3 regions of the Streptomyces sp. NPDC050423 genome follow, and region 1 is predicted to be linked to each of the others. Evidence: riboswitches for the same ligand, from Rfam matches in the RefSeq annotation. Region 1 holds a riboswitch; each other region holds the start of a gene.
What was found. Region 1 has a riboswitch for cobalamin ahead of AB0I52_RS01260 (ribonucleoside-diphosphate reductase subunit alpha). Riboswitches for the same ligand answer to the same signal wherever they lie in the genome.

Region 1 (4,044 bases):
GGCCGGCTTCTTCGCGGTGCCCTACACGATCCTGGTGTACCCGCTGATCTTCACCTTCCTGCCGCGCCTGTGGTCGGTCTCGCACAAGCACGGCTACGTCACCACCTCGGACTTCGTCCGCGGCCGCTTCGGCTCCAAGGGGCTCTCCCTCGCCGTCGCCGTCACCGGCATCCTCGCCACCATGCCGTACATCGCGCTCCAGCTCGTCGGCATCCAGGCGGTGCTGGACGTGATGGGCGTGGGCGGCGGCGAGAACACCAGCTGGTTCGTCAAGGACCTGCCGCTGCTGATCGCGTTCGCGGTACTCGCCGCGTACACGTACTCCTCGGGCCTGCGCGCGCCCGCGCTGATCGCGTTCGTCAAGGACGGGCTGATCTATCTGGTCATCCTCGTGGCGATCATCTACATCCCGATCAAGCTCGGCGGCTTCCACGACATCTTCGCCTCCGCGCAGGAGAAGTTCGCGGGTCCGCCGGGCGGCAAGCCGACCGGTGCGCTCGCACCCGCCAGGTCGGGGCAGTGGGGTTACGCCACGCTGGCACTGGGCTCGGCGCTGGCGCTCTTCATGTATCCGCACTCCATCACGGCGACGCTCTCCAGCCGCAGCCGCAACGTGATCCGCCGCAACACCACGATCCTGCCGCTGTACTCGCTGATGCTGGGGCTGCTCGCGCTGCTCGGCTTCATGGCGATCGCCGCCGGGGTCAAGGTGGACAACGGCCAGCTGGCGATCCCGCAGCTCTTCGAGAACATGTTCCCCGACTGGTTCGCGGGCGTGGCGTTCGCCGCCATCGGCATCGGCGCGCTCGTGCCCGCGGCGATCATGTCGATCGCGGCGGCGAACCTGTTCACCCGGAACATCTACAAGGACTTCCTGAAGCCCGACGCGACACCCGCCCAGGAGACCAAGGTCTCCAAGACGGTCTCGCTGCTGGTGAAGGTCGGCGCGCTCGCCTTCGTCCTCACCATGGACAAGACGGTCGCGATCAACTTCCAGCTGCTCGGCGGCATCTGGATCCTCCAGACGATGCCGGCCCTGGTCGGCGGCCTGTTCACCCGGTGGTTCCACCGCTGGGCGCTGCTCGCCGGCTGGGCGGTCGGCATGGTCTACGGGACGGCCGCGGCGTACGGGGTCGCCAGCCCCACCCAGGCGCACTTCGGCGGGTCCTCCAAGGAGATCCCGGGCCTCGGCGAGATCGGCTACATCGGCCTGACGGCGTTCGTGCTGAACGTCGTGGTCACCGTCGTCCTCACCTTCGTCCTGAACGCCGTGAAGGCGCCTGCCGGGGTCGACGAGACCTCGCCCGGCGACTACACCGCGGACGCGGGCGACCCGGGTGTGAAGGCCCAGCTCCCGCCGGCCACGGCCGGGGCGCCCGGCGGTCACTGACCCGTCGCGTCAACGGGCCGTCGCTCCCCCGCACCGGGGTGCGGCGGCCCGTTCGCGTGCCGGGCGCGGAGGCAGTGGCAGGCCCGGGAATTCCCGCGAACGGGCGCGCGGAGTGCGGCAGACTCCCGGGCATGGACATCACCATCAGGCCGGTCGCGCCCGCCGAGCACACGGTCCTCGGCGAGATCACCGCCGAGGCCTATCTGGGGGACGGGCTGCTGGACTTCGGCGCCGACGATCCGTATCTGGTGCAGTTGCGGGACGTCGCCCGGCGGGCCGCCGAGGCCGAGGTGCTCGTCGCGGCGGACGCACGGGGGCGGGTGCTCGGCGGCGTGACGTACGCCCCGCCGGGGAATCGGTGGGCGGACATCGCAGCCGCCGACGAGGCCGAGTTCCGGATGCTCGCGGTCTCCCGCGAGGCTCGTGGGGCCGGGGCGGGCGAGGCGCTCGTCCGGGCCTGTATCGACCGCGCACGGGCCACCGCGGGGGTCGCGGGGATCACTCTGTCGACGCAGCCGAGCATGCACGGAGCCCATAGGATCTACGGGCGCCTCGGCTTCGTACGGACCCCCGAAAGGGACTGGTATCCCATCGAGGGGCTCTCGCTGCTGACGTACCGCCTGGACCTCCGGCCGACGTCATGAAGCCGCGCTGTTGAGTTGCACGACACAACATGTGGGGGCTGCCGCATCCGACTGCCCCCACATGTATGCTCATGCTCGCTGTCGCCGCAGGGAAATCCGGTGCGAATCCGGAACTGTCCCGCAACGGTATGTTCGGTGCGCTTTTGCGCACCCGTGAGTCCGAGGACCTGCCGACAGCGCATCCGGCTCGACCGATCCGGATGCCCAGACGTCCGGGCCTCGTGGATGGGCCGGTGGACGCCGTGCGGAGTGCTGCCCTGCCCAGGGTCCGGCTCCGCCCGGCTGCCCCCGTTCCCCCGCCGGCCCAGAGCCGAGCGAGGGAGAGCACCACGTGACCATCGCGCCAGCCGATCCGGTTTCAGCGGCCGAGTCCGAAACAGCCGAGTCCGGGACGGACCGGTCCGCGGCATCCGCGAAGGACGGGCCGGGAACCGCGTTGCTGCGAACCCTCACCGGCCTCACCGCGGATCTGCCCGACACCGACCCCGGACGCGTCGCCGGCGCCGCACTGCGCGGCCGCAACGCCCGGTCGGACGAGGCCGAGCTGCGCTCGCTGGCCACCGAGGCGGCCGCGGGCCTGATCTCCGAGGACCCCGCCTACTCCCGGCTCGCCGCCCGCCTGCTCACCCGCTCCATCGCGGACGAGGCGGCCGGCCAGGGCGCGACGTCCTTCTCGGCGTCGGTCGCCGTCGGACACCGCGAGGGCCTGATCGCGGACCGCACCGCCGAGTTCGTGACCCTCCACACCGCCGCCCTCGACGCGCTGGTCGGACAGGCCCTCGCCGACGGCGCCGACGACCGATTCGGCTACTTCGGGCTGCGCACCCTGCACAGCCGCTATCTGCTGCGCCACCCGCTGACCCGCCAGGTCATCGAGACCCCGCAGCACTTCATGCTGCGGGTCGCCGCCGGGCTCGCCGATGACAACTCCGAGCGCGCCCTGGACGAGGTCGCCGCGCTGTACCGGCTGATGAGCCGGCTGGACTACCTGCCCTCCTCCCCCACGCTCTTCAACTCCGGCACCCGGCATCCGCAGATGTCCTCCTGCTACCTGCTGGACTCGCCGCTGGACGAGCTGGACTCGATCTACGACCGCTACCACCAGGTGGCGCGGCTGTCCAAGCACGCGGGCGGCATCGGCCTCTCGTACTCCCGTATCCGCGCCCGCGGTTCGCTGATCCGGGGCACCAACGGGCACTCCAACGGCATCGTCCCGTTCCTGAAGACGCTCGACGCCTCCGTCGCCGCGGTGAACCAGGGCGGCCGGCGCAAGGGCGCCGCCGCGGTCTACCTGGAGACCTGGCACGCGGACATCGAGGAGTTCCTGGAGCTGCGCGACAACACGGGCGAGGACCAGCGGCGCACGCACAACCTCAACCTGGCGCACTGGATCCCGGACGAGTTCATGCGCCGGGTCGACACGGACGGCACCTGGTCGCTGTTCTCCCCGGCCGACGTGCCCGAGCTGGTCGACCTGTGGGGCGACGCGTTCGACGCCGCGTACCGGGCGGCCGAGGCCAAGGGCCTGGCCCGCAAGACGATGCCGGCCCGTGAGCTGTACGGCCGGATGATGCGGACGCTCGCGCAGACCGGCCAGGGCTGGATGACGTTCAAGGACGCCTCCAACCGGACCGCGAACCAGACCGCCGAGCCCGGCCGCGTCGTGCACTCCTCGAACCTGTGCACGGAGATCCTCGAAGTCACCGACGACGGCGAGACGGCCGTCTGCAACCTGGGCTCGGTCAACCTCGGCGCGTTCGTCGCCGACGGCACCATCGACTGGGAGCGCCTGGACGCCACCGTCCGCACCGCGGTGACCTTCCTCGACCGGGTCGTCGACATCAACTTCTACCCGACCGAGCAGGCGGGCCGCTCCAACGCCCGCTGGCGGCCGGTGGGCCTGGGCGCGATGGGTCTCCAGGACGTCTTCTTCCAGCTGCGCCTGCCGTTCGACTCCCCCGAGGCACGGGCCCTGTCGACGAGGATCTCCGAGCGGATCATGCTCGCCGC
Region 2 (4,044 bases), on a different contig from region 1:
GCCAGGCCCAACGGGTGTCAAGGGTTTGCCGGAAATTCGCCTCGCGGCGGGAACGGCCTGCTCAGGGGCGGTCACGGAAGACCGCGTGACGGTGGCACGCCGGGCGGGCCGCAGTCGCCCGCCCCTCACTCGATTGGCCTAACCCGGCTGTACGGTCCACAACGGCATCGCACGGGGCCTGCGCCCACGGGCCGGGTGTACGGCACCCCGCCCCCACCGGCCGGGAAGTTGCAGCGTCCATCCGGGTGAGGCGCGATGGAATCCGGACGCGCCTTACCTGCTGGACCCACCTACAGGACGCGCCCGGGGTAGGAGGAATCGGTCATGGGAGCCGCTGACGGTTTCACGGATTCCGGAGAGCTCGACGGCCTGACGGTGTACGACACCGCGGGCGAGAAGATCGGCAACGTGGGGCGGGTGTATGTCGACGACAACACCGGCCGACCGGACTGGATCACGGTGAAGACCGGCCTGTTCGGTATGAAGGAGAGTTTCGTGCCTCTCGCCGGAGCCCGTCGCGTGGGCTCCGACCTGCACATCTCCCATCCGAAGGACCGCGTCAAGGAAGCCCCCCGGGTGGACGCGGACGCTCATCTCTCCGTCTCCGAGGAGGAGGAGCTCTACCGGCACTACGGACTGACCAGGAACACCGGCGGCAAGCTCGGCGACCGTTCCGCCGGCACCGGTACCCCGACCACTTCCGGGACCGGAACCATGGGCGCGGCCGGAGCGGGTGCGGCCGCCGGGGTAGGAGCCGGGACCATGGGCGCCAACGCCGCAGCCGAGCGCAAGGCGACGACCGGCACCGCCGGTACGGCGGGCGCCGGCACGGGCAAGCACCGGGACGCCGAGACCTCCGGTACGGCCCGTCCGCTGGTCGGAGCCGGAACGGGCGCCGAACGGTCCGCCTCCGCCGACCTGAGCGGCAAGGAGGAACTCATCCGCTCCGAGGAGCAGCTGAGCATCGGCACCGAGGAGTACGAGAGCGGCAAGGCCCGGCTGCACAAGTACGTCGTCACCGAGAACGTCACCCGGACCGTGCCCGTGACGCACGAAGAGGTACGCGTCGTGCGCGAGCCGCTCCAGCCCGGTGACAAGGCTGCCCGCTCGGACATCAACGAGCAGGATGTGGAGGTCACCCTGCACGCCGAACGCGCCACGATGCGGAAGGAGACCGTGCCGGTCGAACGGGTGCGGATGGAAACGAAGAAGGTGACCGAGCAGAAGGAAGTCTCCGCGGAACTGCGCAAGGAGCAGATCGACTACGCGGACGGCATGACCAAGGACGGCAAGGACATCGGCGGCAAGGACATGGGCGGCGAGTTCGGTCAGGGACGGCGCCGCTGACCCCCGCGCACCGCGCCGTCCCAGGCGTACCGGACAGGAGCGAGGGGCGGACCCGCACAACGGGGTCCGCCCTCTCGTGTGCCGCGGGCTCGTGTCGGCTCAGGGCCGCCCCGGGCGAAAGCGCACCGAGGGCCGCCCCTCGGGGCCGTCAGGTGTCACGACGGCCCTGACCCGGTAGACCTCCGCGATGAGCTCCTGGGTGATCACCTCGGCCGGGACCCCGCCCGCGACCACCCGTCCCGCGTTCATCACCACGATCCGGTCGCAGAACATCGCGGCCAGCCGGTCGGCGAGGCCGAGTGAGAGGAGGATCTCGGTGGACCCCTGGTCGACCGGGACGGCCCGGCGCGGGGCGGCTTCCACGGTGACGGTGCGCCCGCAGTTCTTCAGGGTCACCGGATAGCCCTCGCCCCCGGTGGACTTGGCTGCGGAGCTGTCACCGCCACCGCCGCAGGCAGTCAGCAGGACGATTCCGGCCGTGAGCAGGGCGGCGGAGCGGACGGGGCCGCCTATGGGCGGCACGAAGTACCTCGGCGTCTCTGGGCCCATGCGCGGGGCCCGGTGTACGGAGTTCCGCGACCCGGTGCCGGACCGCGGGCGCCAGCAGGTCTTCGGACTCGGGTTCGCACGGTCGGGACGCCTTCCCGGGAACCCATGGGGCTCCCAGTGGCCGTTGGCCCCGCCCGTCCCCCTCACCGCCGCGCGTCAGTTCCGGATTCGCACCGGATTCCCTGACCCCTACGTGGAGTTCGACTGGCCCAGGCACGCTACCACGACCTCTTCGCAGCTCAGCGGCGGTGCGGCCGGTGGAACGGGCGGGTCCCGGACCGCTCCACCGGCCGGAAACGGCCTAGGTGTTCCTAGGGCCGCAGGAGCGCGACCACGGCGTTGTGTCCACCGAATCCGAAGGAGTGACTGACGGCACGCCGTACCGGCAGCACCAGCGGCTGCTTGGTGACGCACTCGATGTCGAACCCGGGCGCGGGTGCGTCCAGGTTGGCGACCGGCGGGATGATTCCGCGCTGGAGGGTGAGGATCGTCAGCCCCGCCTCGATCGCTCCGGCCGCGCCCATGCAGTGGCCCAGTACGCCCTTGGGCGCGGTGACGGGCGGCCGGTGCGGGAAGACCCGGCCGATGAGGGCGGCTTCGGCCGCGTCGTTGCGCGGTGTGGCCGTGCCGTGCGCGTTGATGTGCTCGACGTCCGCGGCCTGCCAGCCCGCGTCGCGCAGCGCGGCCTCGACGGCGGCCTGGGCGACCCGGCCGTCGGGGTGCGGGCTGGTGGGGTGGTGGGCGTCGGTGGTGGCGCCGGTGCCCGCGAGCAGCGCGCGCGGCTCGGCGCCCCTGGCCTCGGCGTCGGCCGCGCGCTCCAGCACCATGACGGCGGCGCCCTCCCCCATGACGAGCCCGGCCCGGTCGGCTGCGAAGGGCCGGCTGAGCCGGGACAGGTCCCCGTCCGCGCGGGCGGCCGCGCCGGATCTGGCGAATCCGGTCATGGCGATCGGGAAGAGGGTCGATTCGGTGGCTCCCGCGATCGCCAGATCGCACTGCCCGGTGGCGAGCAGGTCCCGGGCCACGGACAGTGCGGTGATCCCGGACGAACAGGCGGTGCAGGGCGCCAGGCTCGGGCCCGTGGCGCCCATCTCGATCGCGATCTCGGCGGCCGGCATGTTCGGGATGGTGAGCAGGATCCCGGAGGGCGAGGTCGCCTCGGGTCCGCGCCGTTCCAGCACCAGCGCCTGGTCGGTGAGACCGGCGGAGCCGCCGCTGCTGGTGCCGACGACGACCGCGACCCGGCTGCCGTCCCAGCCGCCCGGGTCGAGTCCCGCGTCGGCGACCGCCTCCCGCGCGGCGAGTACGGCGAATTTGGCGTACCTGCCCATGCGGAAGGCCGTACGGCGACCGATCGCGGCGTCCAGGTCCATGCCGTCGACCGTGCAGGCGAAGTCGATCGCGCACCCTGCGAGTGCGGGGACGGTGCGGGCCGGGCTGACCCCGGCGCACACGCCGTCCCAGGTGGACTCGGTGTCGTTGCCGGCCGGGGTGATCATTCCCAGGCCGGTGACGGCGATGGCGGGCGTCTTCATCGGGCGGCGCTCACCGGTGCCTCGCCGCCGGCCGACGCCCGGAGGAACTCCGTGAGCCCGGCGAGGCTGGTGTCCCTGTGCAGGGTGCTCGGGTCCAGCTCGACGCCGAGGGCCTCCCTCATGACGACGGCGAACTCGGCGACTGCCAGGGAGTCCATGTCCAGGCTGTCCATCGTGGATTCCGGGAGAATCTCGGCCACAGGCACCCTGAAGGTACGGCTGAGTACCTCGGTGATCGTGGGGTGAATCGCGCTCATGGTCTTCCTCTCCATCATGCCCGTCCGGCGGGGGTGCCCGGGGCGGTGCCTCTCACCGCCCCGACGCCGGAGTAACTGAGCAGCGTCCGTCCAGTTACGCCTTGCGGCGAACCGATTCGCCTCCGTGGCCCCGTGTCCCCGGACACCACCGCGACAACACGGCCGCGGTGCCCCAGAAGGCCAGGAGCACGACACCGACCCCGAGCCGCTGTGCCGCCTCGGCCGCACGGCGCAGCGGCGCGGGCGCTGCCCGCTCCGGCCCGGCTCTCACCACTCGCCCCCGGCGGGTGCCGGCTGCCCGGCGGTGTGCCAGGACGCCTCCGGGTCGTCGTACGCCTCGGCGTAGCGGGCCCCCG
Region 3 (4,044 bases), on a different contig from region 1:
CTCGGCGGCGCGCCGCAGCAGCGCGTCGGCGAGCCCGCGCTCGCGCAGCCAGGCCAGCGCCTTCACGGTGCCGCGGGTGCCGGGCACGATGACGAGGTCGGCGTCGGACAGTTCCTCCGCGCGGTCCACGAACCGCACGACGACACCCGGTTCGGCGGCCAGCGCGTCGACATCGGTGAAGTTCGACATCAGGGGGACCGCGCACACCGCGACGCGCAGGACGTCCTCGCCGTGCGGCGGAGCGACGGCCGACTCCCGTACGGTGCCGCGCAGCGAGACCCGCAGCCCGTCCTCCTCGTCGATGCCGAGGCCGTGGGCGAACGGCAGCACCCCGTACGTCGGCCGTCCGGTGAGATCGCGCAGCATGTCCAGGCCGGGCTCCAGCAGCGACACGTCACCGCGGAACTTGTTGACCAGGTAGCCGGCGATCAGTGCCTGGTCCTCGGCGGCGAGCAGTGCCGTCGTACCGAAGAACGACGCGAAGACCCCGCCCCGGTCGATGTCCCCGACGACCACCACCGGGAAGCGGGCCGCCCTGGCGATGCCCATGTTCACGATGTCCGTGCGCCGCAGATTGATCTCGGTCGGACTGCCCGCCCCCTCGCAGATCACCGCGTCATACGTGCCCCGAAGCTGCTCCAGGCAGTCCACGACGGTGGACAGCAGCGCTTCCTGCCTGCCGCCGTGGTAGCCGCGGGCGCTCATCTCGCCGACCGCGCGCCCCATCAGGACGACCTGGCTGGAGCGGTCGCCGCCGGGCTTGAGCAGCACCGGGTTCATCAGCGCGGTCGGCTCCACCCGGGCCGCCTGGGCCTGCATGGCCTGGGCGCGGCCGATCTCGGCGCCCTCGCGGGTGACGAAGGAGTTCAGGGACATGTTCTGCGCCTTGAACGGCGCGACCTTCACGCCCCGGCGCACCAGCCAGCGGCAGATGCCCGCCGTGACGACGCTCTTGCCCGCGTCCGAGGTGGTCCCGGCGACCAGCAGCCCGCCGCTCATGTCGGCCTCCGTCCTGAGGTGCGCGTACCCGGGGCGTGCGGCCCCGTGCCGTGCGTCGAGGTGATCCGCCGTGCCGCCGCGCCCGCGCCCAGGCGGGCCGCCACGCTGACGCCGAGGGCCAGTGCACCGATCCGGCGCGACAGCCGTACGGCGCATTCGATGTCCTCGGTCTCCACCGCCCGGCCCGTCTCCCCGTTGAGTACGGGGCGGTGCTCGACCCGGCCGCCGTAGGCGAGGGTGCCGCCCAGGCGTACGCCGAGGGCGCCCGCGAAGGAGGCCTCCACGGGGCCCGCGTTGGGGCTCGGGTGCTTGGCGGCATCCGCCCGCCAGGCCCGCAGTGCCCCCCGGGGCCGTCCGCCCGCCGCCACGGCGAGCAGCGCCGTCAGCCGGGCGCCCGGCCAGCCCGCGAGGTCGTCGAGGCGGGCCGAGGCCCAGCCGTAGCGCAGGTGGCGGGGCGACTTGTGGCCGACCATGGCGTCGAGGGTGTTGGTGGCCCGGAAGCCGACGAGTCCGGGGACCCCGCCCAGCGCACCCCACACCAGCGCGCCGACCACGGCGTCCGAGGTGTTCTCGGCGACGGACTCCACCACGGCGCGGGCGATCTGCGGTCCGTCCAGGGACTGCGGGTCACGGCCGCACAGGTGGGGCAGCCGCTCACGGGCCAGGTCCAGGTCCCCGGCGGCCAGGGCGCCGCCGATGGACCGGGCCTCGCGCCCCAGCGACGTACCGCCGACGACGGACCAGGTGGCGACGGCGGTCAGGGCCACGGAAGCGGCGGGACAGCGGCGCAGCGCGCGGGCGGCCAGCGCGGCACCCCCCGCGGCGCCTCCGGCGCAGACCAGGGTGTGCAGTGCGCCCCACCCCCGGTGGTCGCGCCACAGACGGTGTTCGACGCCTGCCGCGGCCCGCCCGAAGGCGGCGACCGGGTGTCCCCGGCGGGGATCACCGAGCAGCAGATCGCCGATCAGACCGGCCGCGGCGCCGTACGCGAAGATGCGATCGGCACGCACGGTTCAGCCGGCCGTCGCGCCTCGAAGGACCTTCGTGCGGGCAGCTGGTGGAAGGGGCGGCGCAGATACGGACGCACGGCGGCCGGGCATGGCGATATGTCCTCACTCAGGGTCCGCGCCCTGGTTCGACGTGACCGGCGACGAGAGTCTCCTGGCTCCCGGATCCGCAGTTCCCCCGGTCTTCCGGTCCACATGGCGTGGACCGTGACTTCCGGTGGTGGGGGACTGCTCCCCGGTGACAGTGGCGGGACCGCGCCGGATTCGCACCGGCTTCCTCTGCTGTCGCCGTAATGGCTCCGGCAGTCCACCACGCTCCGCGAACGTCAGTCAACCTGCCGTTGACCTGCGACGGTGCAGTGTGCTGAGACCCACATCGGGCCGGACGCACCGAGGTGCGTCCGGCCCGATGGGCAGGAGCGGGAAGGGCCCCGCGGGGTCCTTCCGGAGGTCAGGCGACGATCATGTAGATCCCGTAGGCCACCGCCGCCGCGCACAGCCCGAAGCAGACGTACGCGCCCGCGCGGGCCAGCATGAGGGACCCGCCGGCCTGCCCGCCCTGCGCGGGTTCCGGCTGCCTGGAGAGGCCGACGATGCCCAGGGTGAAGAGACCCACCAGGGCGACGGTGGCGACGAGAGAGACACCGAAGACGGTGCCGAGGGCTGCCCAGTCGATGTTCATGGGGATGTGTCCTTACACCGTGGCGGGTCGCGCCGGGTCGGCTACGGGTCCGGCCGGGGCCGGGATGGTGGTCTTGAGGTCCTGCTGCGCCTGGGCCGCGGTGGGCGGCGGGCTGACGGCCGCGATGGCGGTGGTGACGACGCCCGCGGGTTCGGCGTCCACGGCGACAGGAGTGCCGTCCCGGCCGCCGGGTGCGACATCGTCCTGGCCGACCGGCTTGCGGCGCGACAGGACCCAGATCGCTCCGGAGCCCGCGACCAGCAGCACGGCGACGACCACGACACCCCAGGTGCCCTGCTTGGTGAGGAATTCCGCCCCCGCGCCGACCAGACCGGCGGCCGGCAGGGTCAGACCCCAGGCGACGAACATCCGGGTGGCGGTGGACCAGCGGACCACACCGCCCCGGCGGCCGAGGCCCGCGCCCATCACGGCGCCGGAGCAGGACTGGGTGGTGGAGAGGGAGAAGCCGAGGTGCGAGGAGGCCAGGATGACCGTCGCCGCACTGGTCTGGGCGGCGAAGCCCTGCGGCGGCTTGAGCTCGGTGAGGCCGCTGCCCATGGTGCGGATGATGCGCCAGCCGCCCAGGTACGTGCCGAGCGCGATGGCCAGACCGGCACTGACGATGACCCAGACCGGCGGGTTCGAACCGGGGGAGAGCACCCCGCCGGTGACCAGGGCCAGCGTGATGATGCCCATGGTCTTCTGCGCGTCGTTGGTGCCGTGGGCGAGCGAGACCAGCCCGGCGGAGGCGATCTGCCCGGCGCGGTAGCCCTTGGCGGTCGCCTTCTCCTGGGCGCCGTTACGGATCTTCCCGCCGATCCGGTACGTCAGCTTGGTGGCCAGCAGCGCGGCCAGACCGGCGACGACCGGGGCGGCGACCGCGGGGAGCAGCACCTTGGTGACGACCGTGCCGCCGTCGACCGACGACCAGCCCGCGGACATCACCGCGGCGCCGATCAGACCGCCGAAGAGGGCGTGGGAGGAGCTGGACGGGAGTCCGACCAGCCAGGTCAGCAGATTCCACAGGATGGCGCCGACGAGCGCCGCGAAGATGACCTCGGTTCTGAGGCCGTTCTCATTGATGATCCCGCCGGAGATCGTCTTGGCGACCTCCACCGACAGGAACGCGCCGACGAGGTTGAGAACGGCGGACATCGCCACCGCTGTCTTGGGTTTGAGTGCGCCGGTCGAGATGGTCGTGGCCATCGCGTTGGCGGTGTCGTGGAAACCGTTCGTGAAATCGAACACTAGAGCTGTCACGATCACAATCGCGAGCAGCAGCGTGATGTGTTCCATTTACCCAGGCAATCGTTCGACGGCAGTGGCACGTGGACCGTAGGCAATCTGGGTGAACGG

Region 2: another riboswitch for cobalamin. It lies ahead of AB0I52_RS26980 (ABC transporter substrate-binding protein); the one in region 1 lies ahead of AB0I52_RS01260 (ribonucleoside-diphosphate reductase subunit alpha).
Region 3: another riboswitch for cobalamin. It lies ahead of AB0I52_RS04045 (cobalamin biosynthesis protein); the one in region 1 lies ahead of AB0I52_RS01260 (ribonucleoside-diphosphate reductase subunit alpha).

Annotation. Positions count from the first base shown of each region.
Region 1 covers NZ_JBFAJY010000001.1:304,387-308,430, forward strand. Annotated here, with positions in the region: gene mctP (monocarboxylate uptake permease MctP) at 1-1,390, shown strand, start outside; gene AB0I52_RS01255 (GNAT family N-acetyltransferase) at 1,522-2,034, shown strand; cobalamin riboswitch at 2,093-2,224, shown strand; gene AB0I52_RS01260 (ribonucleoside-diphosphate reductase subunit alpha) at 2,366-4,044, shown strand, end outside.
Region 2 covers NZ_JBFAJY010000042.1:69,457-73,500, forward strand. Annotated here, with positions in the region: gene AB0I52_RS26970 (PRC and DUF2382 domain-containing protein) at 325-1,347, shown strand; partial or broken gene AB0I52_RS26975 (ABC transporter ATP-binding protein) at 1,447-1,629, opposite strand; partial or broken gene AB0I52_RS26980 (ABC transporter substrate-binding protein) at 1,621-1,896, opposite strand; cobalamin riboswitch at 1,932-2,120, opposite strand; gene AB0I52_RS26985 (beta-ketoacyl-[acyl-carrier-protein] synthase family protein) at 2,208-3,431, opposite strand; gene AB0I52_RS26990 (acyl carrier protein) at 3,428-3,688, opposite strand; gene AB0I52_RS26995 (acyl-CoA dehydrogenase) at 3,956-4,044, opposite strand, start outside.
Region 3 covers NZ_JBFAJY010000003.1:233,206-237,249, forward strand. Annotated here, with positions in the region: gene AB0I52_RS04040 (cobyric acid synthase) at 1-999, opposite strand, end outside; gene AB0I52_RS04045 (cobalamin biosynthesis protein) at 996-2,009, opposite strand; cobalamin riboswitch at 2,154-2,287, opposite strand; gene AB0I52_RS04050 (hypothetical protein) at 2,458-2,688, opposite strand; gene AB0I52_RS04055 (inorganic phosphate transporter) at 2,701-3,984, opposite strand.